Regions from separate parts of the Ornithinimicrobium ciconiae genome, predicted to be linked through region 2. Evidence: riboswitches for the same ligand, from Rfam matches in the RefSeq annotation. Region 2 holds a riboswitch; each other region holds the start of a gene.
What was found. A riboswitch is a leader RNA that binds a small molecule or an ion and turns the genes downstream of it on or off. The one in region 2 is predicted to bind cyclic di-AMP.

Region 1 (6,396 bases), 1.2 Mb from region 2:
CGTGGTCAGCGGGCGTTGCGCATCGCCCACAGCGCGCGCAGCAGCCTGAGCACCGCACGCTCGTTGTCCACCCGATGACGGGCCAGGGTCTGGCCAGGGCCCACGCGCACGGTCAGGTCGGTCGGCGCTAGGTCCTGAAAGGCTCGCTCGTCCGTGACGTCGTCGCCGACATAAAAGGTGGCGTCGACCTGCCGGGCAGCAGCCAGGTCGCGCAGGGCGACCCCCTTGCCGACGTGTCGGACGGCGAGCTCCAGGACCTGTTTGCCGGGAGTGGCCTGCAGGTCCGGGTGGCGGCCGGCCACGTCCTGGCCGGCACGCAGCGCGGTGGCCGCCGCGTCCTCGGGCAGACCCCGGGTGTGCAGCACCAGCGAGTGCGGTTTGCGCTCGAGGCGGGCCAGCGGATGGGCGCGCAGCACGTCGGTGAGCTCGGCCTCAAGAGCGGCGAAGCGAGCCCGCTCACGGGGGCCCGGTTGCGGAGCGGGCTCCTCGTAGGAGGTTTCCACGCCGTGACTGCCCACGAGCAGGACCGGATCGGACACGCCCGTGAGCTGACGCAGGGTCGACAGGTCCCGTCCCGAGACCACAGCCACCACCGTGTCCGAGAGGCGAGCCAGGTCGGTGAGCACGTCCAGGCTGCCCGGCAGGGCCCGCGCGGCCATGGGTTCGTCGACCAGCGGGGCGAGGGTGCCGTCGAAGTCGACGGCGATCAGGACCCGGGGGAGGGTCGCGAACTGCTCCAGCGCCTGGAGCAGCGCAGTTGCCCCGCTCATCCGCGGGACGGCTTCCCGGGGGCGGCTTCCAGCGCGTCGAGGTAGCGACGGGCCCAGGCGTGCACATCATGGGTGCGCACCCGTCGACGCATGGCCAGCATGCGCTTGCGCAGTGCGGCCGGGTCCTCGCGCATGGCGCGCAGGATGGTCTGCTTCAGGCCGACGATGTCGTGCGGGTTGCACAGGAACGCCTGGCTCAGCTCCTGAGCGGCACCGGTGAACTCGCTGAGGACCAAGGCGCCGCCACCGTCCCAGCGACTGGCGGCATACTCCTTGGCGACGAGATTCATGCCGTCCCGCAGGGGGGTGACCAGCAGGACGTCGGCGGCGAGATAGAGCGCGGCCATCTCCTCGCGGGGGTAGGAGTGGTGCAGATAGTGCACGGCGCTGGCCCCGATGCCGGAGAAGTCGCCGTTGATCCGGCCCACCTGTCCATCGATCTGACTGCGCAGCTCCTGGTAGGCCCGCACCCGCTCACGGCTCGGCGTCGCGATCTGCAGCAGGGTGACGTCCGGCGTGGTGATCTCTCCGTCAGCAAAGAGCTCGGAGATCGCTCGCAGCCGGTGCCGGATGCCCTTGGTGTAGTCGAGACGGTCCACGCCCAGCAGCACCGTCTGCGGATCGCCGAGGGATGCCCGGATCTCGGCGGCCCGGTGGCGCACCGCCGGCTCCCTGGCGAGCTCGTCCATGGAGGTGAAGTCGATCGAGATCGGCACCGCGCCCGTGCGGACCCGGCGCGGCTCCGCGCCCAGCAGGTCGTCGTCGGCACCGGCCCAGGAGACGACGTCTCCGGTGGAGGTGGTGCCCAGGAGCTGATGGCAGGCCCGCATGAAGTTGCCGGCGTCGTTGGTGCGCTGGAAGCCCAGGAAGTCGGCGCCGAGGAGGCCGCGGAGGACGGAGCGGCCCCAGGGCAACTGCCCAAACAACTCGACCGGCGGGAACGGGATGTGGTTGAACCAGCCGATCCTGAGGTCGGGGCGCGCTGCCCGGAGCATGCTGGGCACCAGCTGGAGCTGGTAGTCGTGGATCCACACCGTCGCTCCCGGGGCGGCCAGGTCGGCGACCGCCTCGGCGAACCGGGTGTTGATGCGCTCGTAGGCGGCCCACCACCGGCGTCGGTAGCGCGGCGGCACGATGACGTCGTGATAGAGCGGCCACAGGGTCTCGTTGCTGAAGCCCTCGTAGTAATCCTGGATCTCGGTGACGGTCAGCATCAGCGGGTGCAGTCGGATGCCGTCCCGGTCGAAGGGGGCGATCTCGTCGGTGGGGTCGCCGGCCCACCCGACCCAGGCGGCCCGGCGTCCCTGCATCACCGGGTCCATGGCGCTCACCAGCCCGCCGGGGCTGGTCTGCCAGTGCGCCGAACCATCTGCCTCGACGACCCGGTCGACCGGCAGGCGGTTTGCCGCCACGACGAAGTCGAAGGTGCCTGCCGCGGAAACCAAAACCACTCCTGTGCCGTCATATGGCCGTCAGATCGCGAGGACGAACGGTCATCAGGTCGTGAGGGAAACCATCCTGGTGCCCCGATCGTTGCTGTCCTTCGAGCCTAGTCGGAGCCCTGGCATCCCGCGATCCGCGGGGTGGTGGGCACGCGAGTTGGCACTGTTGTGACCAGGAGACGCAATACGGTGGAGACCATGAGCCCGGAGACCACGCCCCTCGGTGGGCACGCCGAGGGTGTCCCGCAGACGCCACGGCGTCTCGGGATCTACACCCTCGGCAGGCGCCTGGGTGAGGGTGGCATGGGCGTCGTCTATCGCGCCCGGCCCGATGGCGGACCCGAGGACGGCAGCAGGGACGTGGCCATCAAGGTGCTGCGCCCGCACATCGCCCACGACCCCGATGCCCGGACCCGGCTCTCCCGCGAGGTGGCCACCCTGTCGCGGGTCAGCAGTCCACGGGTCGCCGCTGTCCTGGACGCCGACACCGAGGGCCCGGCGCCCTATATCGTCACCGAGTTCGTCCCCGGGCCACCGCTGGACCACGTGGTGTCCGCGGAGGGGCCGGTCACCGGTGCAGCCCTGGTGGACCTCGGACGCGGCCTCTCCGAGGCGTTGACCGCGATCCACGGCGTCGGGATCGTCCACCGCGACCTCAAGCCGGGCAACGTCCTCATGGTCGGCCCCGACCCGGTGGTGATCGACTTCGGCATCGCGCAGGTCGCCGACGACGTCCGGCTGACGATGACCGGACTGGTGATGGGCACACCTGGTTATCTCTCGCCCGAGGTCGTCGAGGGCGGTGCCGTCACCGAGGCGACCGACTGGTGGGGCTGGGCGGCAACCCTCGCCTTCGCCAACAGCGGCACGCCGCCGTTTGGTCGTGGGCCCATGAGCGTCGTCCTGGATCGGGTGATCCGCGGCCGCACCCAGCTCGACGACGTCGACCCCGCGATCCGCCCGCTGCTCGCGGCCGCCCTGGACCCAGAGCCCGAGCGACGGCCACACAGCGACGAGGTCATGCGCGCGCTGGAGCTCTACGCCGCTCACCGTCCGGTGACCGAGGCGCTGACCGTGCGGGTCCGGAGCGCAGGTGTGCGCCCTGCCCCGGATGCTGATGACACCCAGGTCCATGCCAGGACCGATGCCGTTTCCGGCGACAGCTGGTCGCCGCACACGGCGGTGACCCCGCGGGTGGACCCGACACGCGTCCAGCCGATGGCGCCCACTCCCCAGACCCGTCAGGCGCCGCTCCAGCGACCAGCCGGGCAGGGTGCCGGACAGGCCGGACCTGCCGGAGGGTATGCCGCACCGCTGGGACGCTCCTATCCTGCCCCGGCCGGTCAGCCGAATGGGCCGGGCGCCGGACAGCGCACGGCGGGAAGCGCTCCTCGCCCGAGCAGCCCGCAACCGGTCCACGGCAATCAGGGGCCCTACGCCTCGCAGGGCCCCGTGCCTTACACGGCCGGCGGGCAGTCGCCCTACGCCGCCCCGGGGCCCCAGGGCTTCGGCCAGCCGGCACGCGGCCCGGACCCACGCATCGGACGACCGATGCGCACCGGGACCCTGGCCACCGGACTGGTGGCGTTGGTCGGCATCGCCGCCGTGGCGCCGCTGCTCGCCTGGGGACTGCTGGTCATCTGGTCGGTCGCGGCTCGAGCGGTCGACCACGTGGTGACCTCTCTGGTGCTGCGTCGCCACGAGGCCGGCCCACGCCGCTCGGACATGCCGGTCACTGTGCTGACCAGTCCCTGGCACCTGTTCGTGGCGGCCCTGTCCACCGGGCTGGCACTGTTGCTCCCGGTCGCGTTCGCCATTGCGGCGACCGTCATCACCGCAGGGGGACTGACCGAGTCCGGACTGCTGCAGGTGGGCGTCGCCGACTCGCTCCCCATGGCGGTGGGCAGCCTGCTGGGCATGCTGATGGCCTGGTGGGGGCCCGGCGGGCTCGCCCTGCGCCGCGGCTCCCGCACCATGGTGCGCTCTGTGCTGCCGCACCCCACGATCACCACCGCGGTGGCTGGTGTGCTGCTCGTCGGCGGTCTGGCACTCCTGGTCTGGGCGCTGCTCCAGGGCAACCAGGTGTCCTGGTGGCCGACCACCTGGGATGCACCGCCGTTCCTGGACCTGATCCCGCAGGCACTTCGGCCCTGAAGTTTTTTCCGGGGCGTGACCTGCACAGAAGTCTCGATTGTCCACAACCTGCCTCCGCTAGGGCCACAACTGTGGTTAGTCTGGGCACTTCGGTTCGCCCCCTGCGGACCACAACTGCATAGGCCAGAGCACACCCACGGCGTGTGCCCCTGAGGCGCCGAACCTCGTCACCAGGGCACGCATCCCGGACCGTCCGGGCGCCAGACGAGGATGGGGAACCCACCATCGACGCCCGCTGCGGCGTCTTGGGGTGAAGCCGCGTCAGCGGCCGGGCACCTGACCGCCCGAACCCGACAGCTAACTCCGTAGGCGCACTGTCAGGAAGGTTCATCCACCATGGCAACTGCCAAGCATCGCGCACCCCGCAAGCCCATCGCCCGACGAGTCGGAGGACTGACCGTCGCCGCTGCCGTGGCTGTGGCGGGCATCGGTCTCACCGCCCCGGGTGCCAGCGCCGAGTCCGTCTGGGACCGCGTCGCCGCCTGTGAGTCCGGTGGCAACTGGTCGATCAACACCGGCAACGGCTTCTATGGGGGTCTCCAGTTCCACCCCCAGACCTGGACCGGGTTCGGCGGTGGCGCCTACGCCCCCTATGCCCACCAGGCCACCAAGTCCCAGCAGATCACCATCGCCCAGAAGGTCCTCGCGGTCCAGGGCCCGGGCGCCTGGCCGGTCTGCTCCGTGCGAGCCGGGCTGACGCGGGACAACGGCGGTGCCACCCCCGCTCCGAGTCCTGCGCCCGCCCCCGCCCCCGCCCAGCCGAGGGACAACGGCTCCGCCTCACGCGGCGGGGGGCACTCAGCGATGGCGCCACTGGCGCGCGACGGCATCCGCGGACCGCTGACCACCACGGCCATCCAGCGCTGGGTCGGCACCTACCAGGACGGCATCTTCGGTCCGATCACGACGCGGGCCCTGCAGACCAAGGTCGGTGCCTATCCCGACGGGATCTGGGGCCCGAAGTCCCAGGCGGCGCTGCAGGACTACCTCGGCCTCTCCCGCGACGGGTCGACCTTCATGAACTACCGGACGGTCCTCGCCCTGCAGAAGCACTTGAACGCCAACGTCATCGGCTGAGCTGACCGCGACGTTGCGCGCCCGGTGCGAGTCCCTGGCACCGGGCCCGCAACGTTTCGGCCAAGGCGGTGCGGATGCCGACAGGCAGGTAGCATCGTCGTCGTTGCCGCCCGCCGTGGTCGGCTCCTGCGTCGCTGCCCAGCAGCGGCACGCCCCTGTAGCTCAGTTGGTAGAGCATCCGCCTTGTAAGCGGACGGTCGCGGGTTCGACTCCTGTCGGGGGCTCCAACGGTCAGTGTCGAGGAGAGGTATGCCGGGTGGGTGGCATGGCCCTGGTGCGGCCTGGTCGGCCATCGCGGTGCACGTGCACGCATCCTTCACACGTGCCCGCGCGGGAGCGTGAAGGATGCGTTCAGCTGCATGGATCGCGGGTGCCCGCGCCGGGTCACCGTCGCGGCAGATACCACCCAGAGCCGGTGCCGGTGGCGTAGCCGGTGAGGCCACGCCCCGGGTCAGCGGTGCGGTCGAGCGGAAGGTCCAGGTCGTCACCATCGACGGGTCGGAGATGGTCGGGTCTCCGACGAGCTCCCACGCAGTGTTGCCCAAGGATCCGTACTGTCCAGCTGGGACGAAGGAGAAGGCCTGGTCCTGAGGAGTCAACGTCATGGTGACAGTCACTACCGAGGCCGTGCCAGCACCGGCGCGGGACAGGGACACCGGCACGGTGGTGGTCAACACTTCACGACCGGGGTCGGCCTGGGTGCGTGGGACGGTCCTCCTGGTGTCGTAGGTCGTGGCGTGGGCGAAGGGGCCGACCCACGTGTGCCAGCTCCTCGGGGCGTCAGGCCGCGAGCAACGGTCCCGAACGGAGACGCCTCGAACGTGACCGGCCCGATGTTGGCGGCCGTCAGATGCGATAGCGAGTTGGACAGGGCGATGCACTGTCCCTGGTTCGGGAACAGCGTGCCGAAGTCTTGCCAGCCGTCGGCCATGCAGTCGGCTCTGGACAGCGAA
Region 2 (6,396 bases):
GACCCCCGCTCGGTCCTCTCAGTGATCGAGTTGTCGCGTGCTAGCTACCGGAAGATGAAGCAGAACCTGTGGTGGGCAGCCGGCTACAACCTGATCTCCGTGCCGTTGGCTGCGGGCGTCCTGGCACCGATCGGGTTCGTCCTGCCGATGAGCGTCGGTGCGATTCTCATGTCGGCCTCCACCGTCGTCGTCGCGCTCAACGCCCAACTGTTGCGGCGACTCGACCTGACCCCGTCGCATAGCACCCGAACCTTCCTCCACCGGCAGGGCACCCGGTGACCCACCTGCCGGCAGGTCGCGGCCCGGCCCATCACACCTGACAGGAGCATCCACCATGACCACCCAGGCCACCCCCGCGAAGCGGGGAGCCGAAGCCACGCACGGCTACATCAGCGACAAGCCCGGTTACCTCGCCCGCCTCAAACGCATCGAAGGACAGGCCCGAGGCATCCACCGGATGGTCAATGAGGACACCTACTGCATCGACATCCTGACCCAGATCAGCGCACTGACCTCGGCCCTGGAGAGCGTCGCGCTGGGCCTGCTCGATGACCACCTCAAACACTGCGTCGTCAGCGCAGCGAAAGCAGGAGGGCCCGAGGCAGAGCAGAAGATGAACGAGGCCTCACAAGCCATTGCCCGACTCGTCAAGTCATAAGGAATGCCGTGACGACTGACCTGCAACCCCCCCGCCGGTACGGACCCGGTCGCGGATTTCGGGTGCTTGTGGTCGATGACGAGAAGCCCCTGGCCGCAGTGGTGGCGCGGAATCTGTTGCATGACGGTTACGAAGTCGAGTCCGCTTTTGACGGCCCGACAGCGCTGCAGCGGGCTCATGAGCTCGATCCTGATGTCGTCATCCTTGATCTGGGGCTACCCGGCCTGGACGGACTGGAGGTGTGCCGCGGACTGCGTGAGTTCTCCGACTGTTACATCGTCATACTCACCGCACGGGCCGAGGTGCCGGACACCGTGGCCGGGTTGCGCGCGGGGGCCGATGACTACGTCACGAAGCCGTTCAGCCCGCGCGAACTGGTAGAACGGGTCCGCGCGCTATTGCGCCGACCGCGGCAGGTCGCGAAGGAAGCACGGCCGCCAGCACCGCCTCAAGTCTTCGGCCCGTTAACCGTTGACGCCTCCGCCCGCGAAGTCCACCTGGACGGTGATCGGATCGCGCTGACCCGCACCGAGTTCGAGGTCCTTGAGGCACTCACCGGCCAGGCAGGTCAGGTCATGACCCGCCGACAGATCATCGACGCCGTCTGGGGGGAGTCCTGGGTCGGAGATGAGCAACTGGTCGACGTCCACGTTGCCCACCTGCGGCGCAAGCTGGACGATCCAGCCACCAACCCACGGTTCATCCAGACCGTACGCGGTGTGGGTTACCGGCTGGACGTCGAACCGACCTCAGCCCGAGGGAGGTGACGGGTGAGGTGAGCCTTCGTGAACGCACACGGACAGCGGGCCTGGGGACCAGGCTCCTGGTGTCCCAAGGGATGGTCGTCCTGGTCGTCCTGGCAACGATCCTGATCGTCACTGAGGTCGTCGGCCTAGCACTCTTTCGGGAACACATGGTGATGGCCGGGCACGAGAACCCAGATGAGGAGGCCACCCACGTCGAGGAGGCATTCCGCTCCGCAATCACCCTGGCCCTTGTACTTGCCCTAGGCGCCGCGCTCGTGGCCGCGCTGGTCGCAAGCCTCTACCTCACCAGACGGGTCGCCCACCTGGTACAGGGTGTGGCTGAGGCGGCGTCGACCATCGCAGCAGGTGACTACGGGGCCAGGGTCCGCCCGCCGGCGCTGGGGCCGGAGTTTGAAGTGCTCGCCGACTCTTTCAACCAGATGGCACGCCGCCTCGCGGACGTTGAGACCACACGGCGACAGATGCTGGGGGACCTGGCCCACGAGATGCGCACCCCCATCGCCACCCTGGACGCCTATCTGGAGAGCACCCAGACCGGTGTGACTGCCCTGGACCCGCCGACGGTGGATATGCTCCGCGGACAGACACAACGGCTGGCACGGTTGGCCGAAGACATCAGCACCGTCTCCCGCATCGAGGAACACCACCTAAACCTTGCGTGTGAACCGGTCCAACTCCCAGGACTCATCGAGCAGGCCCTTACCGCACACGAGGCGGCCTACGCGGCAAAAGGCGTTCGTCTGGCAACAGTCGTCGAGCAGCCCCTACCAACGGTGTCTGCTGACCCGGATCGGTTGGGGCAGGTGATGACGAACCTGCTGAACAACGCGCTCCGTCACACCCCCGCAGGCGGGAGAGTGACGCTCGAGGCCCGGTCCACCGGGGAGCGGGTGGTGGTGACCCTTTCGGACTCCGGCGACGGCATCCCTGCTCAGGCTCTCGATCACGTCCTGGAACGGTTCTACCGCGTCGACACAGCCCGCGACCGACAACGAGGCGGCTCCGGGGTAGGCCTGACCATCGCCCACGGCATCATCAGGGCACACGGCGGAAACCTCACAATCACCAGTCCCGGCCGAGGATTCGGAACCACCGTCACCTGGTGGCTGCCGAACCCGTAGATACCGCCGTCAGCAAAGCCCGGGCCTCCACGCCGCTGGGCCTGGATGAAGGTTCCATGAAGATCGGCCGTGATTCGGTCCTGAGGCGCTGTCGGGGGCGCCTGTGGCCGTTACCGTTTTGTAACCTGCTCAGCCGTGGGCAGGTGCCGGGCGTCCGCCGAATCTTGTCAGCGCTCTGGCTCAAACAAACATCCGCCAGACAAGAGCGGGGGACCCACTCGCGGAACGCCGAACGTTCCTTGGGGCACAGGGCTGACTCAACTTCTCTGGGTCAGCGCCGGGCAACTCCAGCCCGAGCCCGACAGCTAACCCCGCAGGCGCCGGAGAGGTTACCCCCGTGATGAATCGACGCTTGCCCGGGCGCCACCGCGCCGCCCTGAACCTGACCCGGCCCCTATCCGGAAGCGCCACCCTGGCAGCCTCCGGGTTGCTCGTCGCCACCATCGGCGCCGCAGCCCCGGCAGCACCGGCAATCCTGACCAGCTCCGTCGACGCGGTCAGCATCCACCAGTCCCCGGTGCCGCAGAGATCCCAGGTCGCGAACCCGACCGCTGACAGTTGGTCGACCCTTGTGGACGCGCTGAAGGTGGCCTCCGAAGACCTGGACAGTGATCTTCCGGTCAAGGCAGTCCCGGCCCCCGCCGAAGGTGATCAGCACGCGCACTTCGGTGAACTCGGATTCACCGGCGTCACTCCCGAGCCAGAACCAGAAACTCGCCTCGAGACCACCACCGAGGAGCCGGCCGAACCCACCACCGAGGACACCGGCGGTGCCGGTGACGAGAACACAAACGGTGACCAAGCCACAGCTGCAGACACCCGCACCGAGGACAGCGCGGCGAGCCGGTCTAAGCCCCGGGAGAAAGCACCCCCCGAGCCATCTTCCCCTGAAGCGTCGCCGGCCACTGGTCAGGGCGCCGAAGCAGCTATTGCCTGGGCCCAAGCCAACCTGGGACTGCCCTACAGTTGGGGTTCGAGCAGTGGCGGTGCCTACGACTGCTCCGGATTCACGACAGCAGCCTTCCGCGCGGCCGGCATCAGCCTCCCCCATCAGAGCGAGGCCCAGTACCACGCCACGAACCGTGTCCCCCTCTCAGAGATCCAACGCGGTGACCTCGTCTTCTACAGCAACAACGGCTCCGCATCCGGCATCTTCCACGTCGCGATCTACCTCGGGGACGGGCAGGTCATCCACTCCCTGCGCGACTGGTCCAGTTGGAACGGGTCCAAGATCAACGACATCAACTACGCCTCCGGTTTGATGGCAGCCGGTCGACCCTGACCATGCCCACGCGCCTGGGCAGCGACCACATGCGGACCTGCATCCCCGATGCAGACGGTCGCTGCCCGGCCTGGCGCAGCCAACCAACTGAGTGACTGAGCCGCGGGATGAGTGCGGTTGACCTGTAGGGGACCGGCTGAATGAGGATCACTCAGGGGCCGCGGCGTCACTGCGGTGCGGACAAGTATCGGGACTGCTGCACGGGTAGGTGACAGGTTGGGTCAGGCCGCCTGAGGGGCGGCTGTGGCCATGGTGGCTTCGTACTCGATGGGCGTCAACCGGCCGAGTCGGTCCTGGCGACGGCGCCGGTGGTAGGTGCGCTCGAGCCAGGTCACGATGCTGATGCGCAGGTCCTGGCGGGTGGCCCATCGGCGGCGGTCCAGGACGTTCTTCTGCAGGAGGGCGAAGAAGGACTCCATCGCGGCGTTGTCGGCGCTCGTGCCGACCTGGCCCATGGATCCGACCAGGTGGTGGCGACGCAGCGCGGCCAGGTACTTCCGCGACCGGAACTGGCTGCCGCGGTCGGAGTGGACGATGCAGCCGGCAACGTCCATGCCGTGCGCGGCACGGGTCGCCACGGCGTTGTCCAGGGCCTGCACCGCCAGGCGCGACTTCATCCGGGCGTCGATGGAGTATCCGACGATGCGGCCCGACCAGACGTCCTTGACCGCGCACAGGTAGAGCTTGCCCTCACCGGTGCCGTGCTCGGTGATGTCGGTCAACCACAGCTGGTTCGGGCCGGCCGCGGTGAAGTCCCGCTCGACAAGGTCCTCGTGCGCGGGTGGCCCCGGCTTCCTGCCGTTCTTGCCTCGCTTCTTGCCGAAGACGCTCCACCAGCCGTTCTCCGAGCAGATCCGCCACGCGGTCCGGTCGCACATGCCCTCCCCGACGTCGCGGGCCTCGTCGGCCAGCAGCCGGTGCCCGAACTCCGGGTCGTCGCGGTGGGCGTCGAACAGGGCGTTGGCGCGGTGGGCCGCCGCCAGCTCGGCGTCGGTGACCGGTCCCTTCAGCCAGCGGTAGTACGGCTGGCGAGCGATCTTCAGCACCCGGCACGTCACCGTGACGGGGATCCCGTCGACGGCCAGCTCTCGGACGAGCGGGTACATCATTTTGGGGAGATGTTCGCCTGGGACAGGTACGCCGCGGCGCGGCGCAGGACCTCGTTCTCCTGCTCCAGCAGCCGGATGCGCCGTTTGGCCTCCCGCAGCTCGGCCAGCTCCTCACGGTCCGGACCCGGCCTGATCCCGGCGTCGCGGTCGGCTTGGGTCATCCAGTTCGTCAGACACGACTCGGAGATCCCGAAGTCCTTGGCCACCTGCTTGATCGTCACCCCCTCCTCGCGTTGTCGGGCGACCCGGACAACATCGTCACGGAACTCCTGGGGATACGGCTTGGGCATGGTGCACATCCTTCCCTGCAGCGCCTCACAGCACCACAGACTCGGTGTCACCTACCCGTGCAGCAGTCCCATCTCTATGTCGTGAAGCGGCTTGAGACGGGCTGCTCACGAGCAGGGTTGCGGTCCAGTTTGAGGTGACGGAGTCCGGATGAGGAACTTGCGCGCGGACATGAAGGTCGGTCATGGTGGCAACACCACTTGCACCTGCTGGGTACGCCCCAGCTGCGCGGTTGCACGTTGCGACAGCAACACCGCACGAGCGCGCGTGGGTGGTCCGGTTTCACCAGCCCGTCCCTTGCGCTGAGGGTATGTCCCATGTCAGACGGCGAGGCTGTGCGCCGTGGGGATGCCAGCGGGGTTGACGTGGACGGTGGCGCGGTCTAGATGTGAAACATTTTGGACCAGTGTGCGGTGCACCCTGTAGGCGATAGCGTGGGCGTCCTGAAGACTGAGGTCGGGGTCGACATCGATGTCCAGATCGGTTTCCAGGCGGTGCCCGATCCAGCGGGCGCGGCACCGGTCCACCGCCACGACACCAGCAACGGCGGCGGCGACTGTTTCGATGCGGTCCAGCGTTCCGTCATCTACGCCATCCATGAGCCTGCGGATCACAGTCCGCATCGATGAAAACAGGACGGCGATGATGACTGCGGCGATGACCAGGCCGATGATCGCATCCAGCTGCGGCATCCCGGCCCACGCACCGGCGACACCAACGACCACTGCCAGGGACGTCAGGGCGTCGGTGCGGGCGTGTTGTCCCTCGGCGATCAAGGCTGCTGACCCGATTCGACGGCCAGCCCGGATGCGGTAGATCGCCACCGCCTCGTTGCCTAGGGCGCCGACGAGTGCGGCCGCGAGGACCCACCCCAGGTGAGTCAACTCGCGGGGGTTGCTCAGCGCCCGTACCGACTCCCAGATGATCAGGGCGGCGGAGGTGGCGATGACCAGGCCGATGAGCAGTCCGACCAGGTCTTCTGCTCGTTTGTAGCCGTAACTGTAGCGTCGGGTCGGCGCCCGTCTGCCCAGGCGGAAGGCGATGATTAGCGGGATCGTGGTTGCCAGGTGGCCCAGGTTGTGCACCGTGTCCGCAAGGAGCGCGATCGACCCGCTGAGGGCGACAATGACGATCTGCATGATGGCGGTCGCGCCCATCCCGGCCAGGCTGA
Region 3 (6,396 bases), 1.7 Mb from region 2:
AGGACGGCGAGCTGATCGGCTTCGTGGCACCTGACGGGGACGGCTGGCAGCCGCTGACGGTCTTTGGCCACCCGCTCTCCGGTGTCGGTGACCTTGAGGCGGCCGAGGAGCGGCTCCATGCGGTGGGGATGAGCTATCTCGCGGAGAAGTGGGAACTGCGTGATGGTCAGGACTGGATCAGCGCCCAGCTGGTCGAGGCCTCGCCCGCCGGTGTGACCGTGCAGCTCGTCGACTTCTTCGAGCACGCGGACCGTTATGGCGAGCGCACGCACCTCCGGGCGCCCGTGGGCACCGACCGGCTGCGGCTGTCCTGAGCTCAGGCCTCGGCACCGCGCCCAGGTCGGCACAGGTCGGGACCGTCCGGTTGAGTTCAGCCCTGGCCGGGATAGAAGCCCAACCGAGCCAGCGGTTCGACGAGCTGGTCCTCCTCATAGGCCAGGTGTGACAGGAGCGTGTCGCTGAGGGCGTTGACCGCCTCGTCGAGCGCAGAGAAGTCGTCAGGGGTGGCGACGAAGTCGATCAGCGCCCGGTCCACGGCCTCGATCACGTCGTGGATCGCGACATGCTCCTGCTCGAGGCGGTCCAGCACCGGGGCCAGGGACCTGTCCGCGCTGCGCAGGTGCGGGAAGACCGAGGCGTCCTCCAGGCTGTGGTGCTGGGTGACCGTGGTGCAGTAGCGCGAGCAGTAGGCGCCCAGGGTCCAGTTGTTCTGCTTCATCGTCATCTCGTTGAGCGAGGACCGCGCCGAGCCCACGTCGAGAGTGTTGGCCTTGACCTGCTCGATGATCGAGCGCACCTGGGTGAGCTCCTCGCGCAGCATGTCGTGCACGTCGATCAGGTGCTTGCCCATCTGCGCGCCCCGGGCGGTATAGGTCACCTCGGGCCCGGACTCCTCCCGCATGGGCCGGGACCCCTCGTCCCACGGCATCGTGGCGCCCAGGCGGGTCCCGTCGTCCGGGGTGGGGTGCACCCCGAGCCGGTCGTACTGACTCTCGGCGGCGCCGTGCGATCCCGAGCCACCCTGGTCCGCGAGCCTGGACCCCTCACCCTCGGGCACCGGGTCAGCGTCGGCGGGAGCCTGCGTCACAATCCGCCGGCGGGCATTGCTCTCCGGAGCGGCGGTCGGGGCAGCAGCGGGGGTCACCTGCGTGTCGGCATACCTGCGCTCGGAGGCGACGAGCTCACGGACCGCCGGCGCGACCTCCTGCCCGAACGCCTCGATGCTCTGCGGGTCGTCTGCGGCGAGGATGAAGGTGCCGATGCCGTGGTTGAGGGCCAGCTGGGCCAGACGCTCCACCCAGGCATCAACCCCGCCACGGGGCGGGTTGATGTTGAGCAGCCGGCGTATATCGCGGGGATCCCGTCCCACCGCGTCGGCGGCCTCGTCGATGGTCTCGTTGCCGACGCGCAGATCGTCGTCGGACTTCAGGTAGCCCTCGGAGGGCAGCCAGCCGTCGGCCAGCCGACCGGTCAGGCGCAGCATCCGTGGCTTGTAGGCGCCCAGCCATATCCCGATGTCGTGGGCGGGCGCCGGACCGCGCTTGGCCCCCACGGCACGGTGGAACTCACCCTCGACGCGCAGCACGGAGGGCTCATCCGCCGCCCAGATGCCCCGGATGACCGCGATCGCCTCCTCCAGCGCCTGCACGGACTCACCGGGGGTCAACCGCTGCGCGCCCATCGCGACCATCGCGTCCCAGAAGGCACCGGTGCCCAGCCCCAGCTCGACCCGGCCGTTGCTGAGCAGGTCCAGGCTCGCCGCAGAGCGCGCCAGCACGGCCGGTTGCCGCAGCGGCAGGTTGACGACGTTGGGTGCCAGGTGCACCCGCTCGGTGCGTGCCGCGACATAGCTCAGCAGGGTCCAGGTGTCCAGGAAGGCCGACTGGTAGGGGTGGTCCTGGAAGGTGACCAGGTCCAGTCCGGCCCCCTCGCTGAGCTGGGCCAGTGACACCGCCTGTTGGGGTTGCTGGTTCACCGGGGTGTGGAACGTGCCGAACAGCAGTTCGTGGCCATAGTCGGAGACGGTCTGCGGCAGTGAGGTGGTCACGCCCGTCTAAACGCCGGGCTCCGTCGGGTTTAGTCCCGCTCAGGAAGGGGCGAAGCGGCAGGGGGAGAGCCGGTGCGTGGCCGGGGTGATCATCACGGGACTGTTCCCCTCGGAGCCGCGTTAGGTCTCGGTGACCCGACGACCCGTGACCACCGTGTAGCCACCCAGCGCCAGGGCGGTCAGAGCTCCCATCGCGCCGAGCCAGTCATAGCCAAGGTGCTGCACGACCACCCCGGCCAGAGCACCTGCGGCGGCCGCCGACAGCCCCATGATCAGGTCGGATGCACCCTGCACCGAGGCCCGGTCCTCGACCTGGGCGCCCGCGGCGATCAGGTGCGAGCCAGCGACCATCGTGCAGGACCACCCCAGCCCGAGGAGGAACAGACCGGCCAGCAGCCCAGCGGACCACCCCGTGGAGGAGGTGGCCGCGAGCAGGCAGGCCAGGACCAGGATCCCGACACCGCCCAGGATCACCGGCCGTGACCCACGACGGTCGGTGAGGTAGCCGGCCACGGGGGCCAGGCCGTACATGCCCAGGATGTGCATCGAGATGACAAAGCCGATGACCTCCACCTCGGCATGACCGTGCGCCATGTGGATCGGGGTCATCACCATCACGGCGACCATCACGACATGCCCGATGGTGACCGTCACCGTCCCGAGCAGGACGGTGGGGGAGGCGAGGATCGCCCGGGCCCCGTGGACCACCGAGCCCCGTTGTCCCACGCGGGGGGTCCGGGCCAGGGCGTCGTCGGCGGGCGCGTCAGTCGGTGCCGGATCGACCGCGACGCCCTTGGCCGGCGGGGGCAGCGCCAGTGCTCGAGCCGTCAACAGTGGATCGGGCCGCAGCAGGACGTTGACCAGGACCGCGGCCAGGACAAAGCCGGCGGCGCTGAACACCCAGGCGCCGGCGAGCGGGGGAAGACCCAGTGACTCGGCCATCGCCTTGCCAGGACCGAGCATGTTGGGCCCGAGAACGGAGCCGAGCGTGGTGGCCCAGACGACCAGGCTGAGCTGCCGACCGCGACGAGCAGGCACGGCAAGGTCGACCGCGGCGTAGCGTGCCTGGCTGTTGGCCGTCGACGAGGCGCCGAACAGCGCGGTGCCCAGCAGCAGGAGTGGGAAGCTGCCCAGCTCGGCCGCGAGGATGGCCAGGCCAGCACCGAGGGTGCCAATGAGATAGGCCGCCATCAGGCCCACCCGCCGACCGCGCGCTGCCATCAGTGCCGCGATCGGGATGGTCAGCAGGGCCCCACCGAGGACCTGCGTGGTGTTGGCCAGCCCCGAGAGGTCATCGCGCCCACTGATGTCCGCGGCCATCAGTGCCGCCACGGCGATGCCGCTGGCCACCCCGACACCGCCCAGGACCTGACTGCCCATCAGGGTCCGCACCGTGCGGGTCTGCAGCGCAACGACATCGCGAGTCTCAAGCACTGGAGAAGGCCCACCGGGATCGGTCACCGACGTAGTGTGGCACCGACGGTCAAGAGCCGGCCACGAGGATGGCTGCTGACGGTCAACTCGGCACACACTCATGCGACACGAACGTGTCGTTCGTTACCCTTTTGTGACTTTGGTGTCTCGACCCTGTACCGTTGTCCAGGTTCGTCGAACGACGAATCCCGCAGTCCGGACGCCGAGTCTTGTCACCGGATCGCGTGCCTCCTTTGTGACGACTGACAAGAACGGGGAACCCACTTCCCCGGGAGGAAACTCCCTTGGGGCTAAGGCCCGGCCTGGCAACAGGTCGGACCCGGGCAACACTCCAGCCCGCGCCCGACAGCTAACTCCGTAGGCGATGGAGAGGTACCTCGTGACCCAGACTGCCCCCGGCGGACGCCACCGCGCGCCCAGCCGCATTTCTAGTGCCCTTGCCCAGGGCCGCTACTCAGCCACCTCAACATTCTCAGTCGCCGCTTCCGGCGGACTGCTGGCGTCCTCCATCCTGGTCGCCACCACTCAGCCCTCAACCGAGTTCGAGTCGGCGATGGCTGCCCTCGCGCCGGTCTCCGGCTCCGAGACCATCTCGACCGGACAGCTCGCTGCCACCGCTTCGGACCAGTCGGAGGGCGTCCAGGCCATTGCGGCCGCGCTCACCGGCAGCGCGTCCTCACTGACCCTGCCGACCGTCACTGACACCGTCAGTGCGGCCGATGTCCCGGCCGTGGCCGTGGCCGCTCCGGCCGACGCCGCCAACGCGCCTATGGGCGAACTCGGCTTCGTCGGGGTGACCCCTGTCGTCGAGGAGCCGGTCGAGGTGGCCGCTCCCGAGGCGCCCGCCGAGACGTCTGTCGAGACGTCCGCCCCGCAGACCGAGGGTGCTTCTGCTGCCGAGGCTCGGACGGAGACCTCGTCGAGCAGCCGTTCGGAGGCCCGCACGGAGGCGCCCGCCGCTTCGGCCCCTGCTCCGGCACCGAAGCCCGAGCCCGCCCCGGAGCCCAAGCCTGAGCCGGCACCCGCCCCGGCACCGCCGTCCGGCGGTGGCGAGGGAGCCATCGGCTGGGCCTACGCCCACCTCGGCCTGCCCTACATCTACGGCTCTGACAGCGGCGGTGGCTACGACTGCTCCGGCTTCGTCAAGGCCGCCTATGCCTCGGCCGGCAAGAGCCTGCCGCACGGCAGCTCGGCGCAGTACAGCGCCACCAGCCGTGTGTCGCTGAGCAACATCCAGCGCGGCGACCTGCTCTTCTACAGCAACGGTGGCGGCATCTATCACGTCGCCATCTATCTCGGTGACGGTCAGGTCATCCACTCGCTGCGCGACGGCAGCGGCTTCAGCGGCTCCAAGGTCACCGGGATGAACTACTCCCCGGGCCTGTTCGCCGCTGGTCGCCCCTGACGCAGCACGCCCCACCTCAGCTCTGACGCCACCGGGCGTGGTCACCTCGTGACCACGCCCGGTGGCGTTGTGCTGTGACATCGTGGGAGCCGTGCAGCCACCCCCCGAGGTCTTTGACCTCTTCGCCGTCCCCGGGCATGCCATCGCCCTTCAGGGCGGCAGGGGCACCAGCGTCCTCGCCGGTGACCTGGTGTTGTCCCCAGGGCGCGACGCAGACACGGCCTCCTGGCTCAGTCCGGTGCTGGCTCGTCTCGCTGCGCAGTTGGACCACGAGCAGACCAGGTCGCTGCGTCTGGCCATGCCCATCCCGACACGCGACCTGCGGTGGGTGGTCGACGGGTGGGGCGCGACCCGCTTCGAGCCGGGCACCCGTGCCTGCCAGGACCTCGACGTGCTGGTAGCCACCGGTCGACTGCTGCATGCCCACCTCAAGGCTGCGCTGATCGTGCCACCGTCCGGCCTGCGCACCCGCCACGACCGGTGGTCACGCGCCGAACGTGTCGCGTTCGGCGCCGACCCGGTGAGCGAGGCACCAGGAGTGTCAGCGACGTCGTCACGCAGGAATGCCGCGGAGGTCCAGGAGCTGGTGTCCGATCTGTGCGCCGAGCGTGACGCTGCAGGCAGCGGACCGAGCGACCTCGGCCCTGACCAGCTCGTCCACCGCGACCTAGCCGGCAATGTCCTCCTGGACTCCAGCGGTCTGCCGCTCGTCATCGACCTGGCGCCCTCCTGGCGTCCGGCACTGTGGGCCGAGGCGGTCTGTGTGCTCGACGCGGTGCTCTGGCTGCAGGCCGACCCGCAGGTGATGCACGAGTGGGCCGAGGGCCCACGCCGACAGGCGATGCTGCGAGCAGGCATCTTTCGGGTGCTCAGCGACCGCCCCTGCGATGTCGCGGCCTATCGCCGGGTGCTGGCACCGGCTTAGGCCTCGCCGGCCCCCTCGTCCACGGCATCCAGGAAGCCCATCGCGAGCTCGTCATACTCGTCGGGCTCCATGCCCTGCTCCTGTCGCACCCGCCAGCGTGCCACGCACAGCAGACCCAGGTCGGCGGGCGGCCCATCCACCTCCTCGGCCAGGGCGATGCCGCGGGTGGACCAACCCAGCGACTGCCTCAGATCGCCGTTCAGCTCCCACACCGTGGCCATCGCCAGATAGGTGTCGACGCGTTCCGGCCGTGCGCGGCGCAGCGTCTCCGAGAGGGTCCGAGCCTCCTGCGGGCGGTCGAGCTGGAAGAGGGTGTCCACGACATAGGCGTTCGCGTCGGGTCCTTCGGAGGTCCCCAGCTCAGCCGCGCGCTGGTAGTGGGCGAGGGCGCCTGAGAGGTCCGCGGCCCGGCTGAGCAGATCTCCGGCCGCGATCAGGAGGTCACCGGGGAAGGGAATGTCCTGGGGGTGGGGACTCTCGGCCCAGGAGGCCAGATCAGCCGCCGCGCTGGCATGCTCGGCCGGGGAGGCGGAGCGCAAGGCCTCCTCGAGATCGTCCAGGTCCTCAAAGCTCACGGGGTCACGC

Region 1: it holds a riboswitch for cyclic di-AMP, as region 2 does, so the genes downstream of both, FNH13_RS19805 (transglycosylase family protein) here and FNH13_RS17970 (C40 family peptidase) in region 2, are expected to answer to the same signal.
Region 3: it holds a riboswitch for cyclic di-AMP, as region 2 does, so the genes downstream of both, FNH13_RS09905 (C40 family peptidase) here and FNH13_RS17970 (C40 family peptidase) in region 2, are expected to answer to the same signal.

The regions. Positions count from the first base shown of each region.
Region 1 is NZ_CP041616.1:957,531-963,926, forward strand. Features, by position in the region: gene otsB (trehalose-phosphatase) at 6-770, opposite strand; gene FNH13_RS04370 (alpha,alpha-trehalose-phosphate synthase (UDP-forming)) at 767-2,221, opposite strand; gene FNH13_RS04375 (serine/threonine-protein kinase) at 2,411-4,366, shown strand; cyclic di-AMP (ydaO/yuaA leader) riboswitch at 4,555-4,694, shown strand; gene FNH13_RS19805 (transglycosylase family protein) at 4,703-5,443, shown strand; tRNA gene FNH13_RS04385 (tRNA-Thr) at 5,595-5,670, shown strand; gene FNH13_RS19715 (hypothetical protein) at 6,047-6,172, shown strand.
Region 2 is NZ_CP041616.1:3,879,092-3,885,487, reverse strand. Features, by position in the region: gene FNH13_RS17990 (heavy metal translocating P-type ATPase) at 1-279, shown strand, start outside; gene FNH13_RS17985 (metal-sensitive transcriptional regulator) at 335-658, shown strand; gene FNH13_RS17980 (response regulator transcription factor) at 721-1,425, shown strand; gene FNH13_RS17975 (sensor histidine kinase) at 1,434-2,546, shown strand; cyclic di-AMP (ydaO/yuaA leader) riboswitch at 2,730-2,881, shown strand; gene FNH13_RS17970 (C40 family peptidase) at 2,887-3,828, shown strand; one part of gene FNH13_RS17965 (IS3 family transposase) at 4,050-4,952, opposite strand; one part of gene FNH13_RS17965 (IS3 family transposase) at 4,955-5,227, opposite strand; gene FNH13_RS17960 (cation diffusion facilitator family transporter) at 5,546-6,396, opposite strand, start outside.
Region 3 is NZ_CP041616.1:2,170,252-2,176,647, forward strand. Features, by position in the region: gene FNH13_RS09890 (hypothetical protein) at 1-314, shown strand, start outside; gene FNH13_RS09895 (LLM class flavin-dependent oxidoreductase) at 371-2,047, opposite strand; gene FNH13_RS09900 (MFS transporter) at 2,168-3,508, opposite strand; cyclic di-AMP (ydaO/yuaA leader) riboswitch at 3,697-3,860, shown strand; gene FNH13_RS09905 (C40 family peptidase) at 3,861-4,886, shown strand; gene FNH13_RS09910 (aminoglycoside phosphotransferase) at 4,978-5,811, shown strand; gene FNH13_RS09915 (hypothetical protein) at 5,808-6,396, opposite strand, start outside.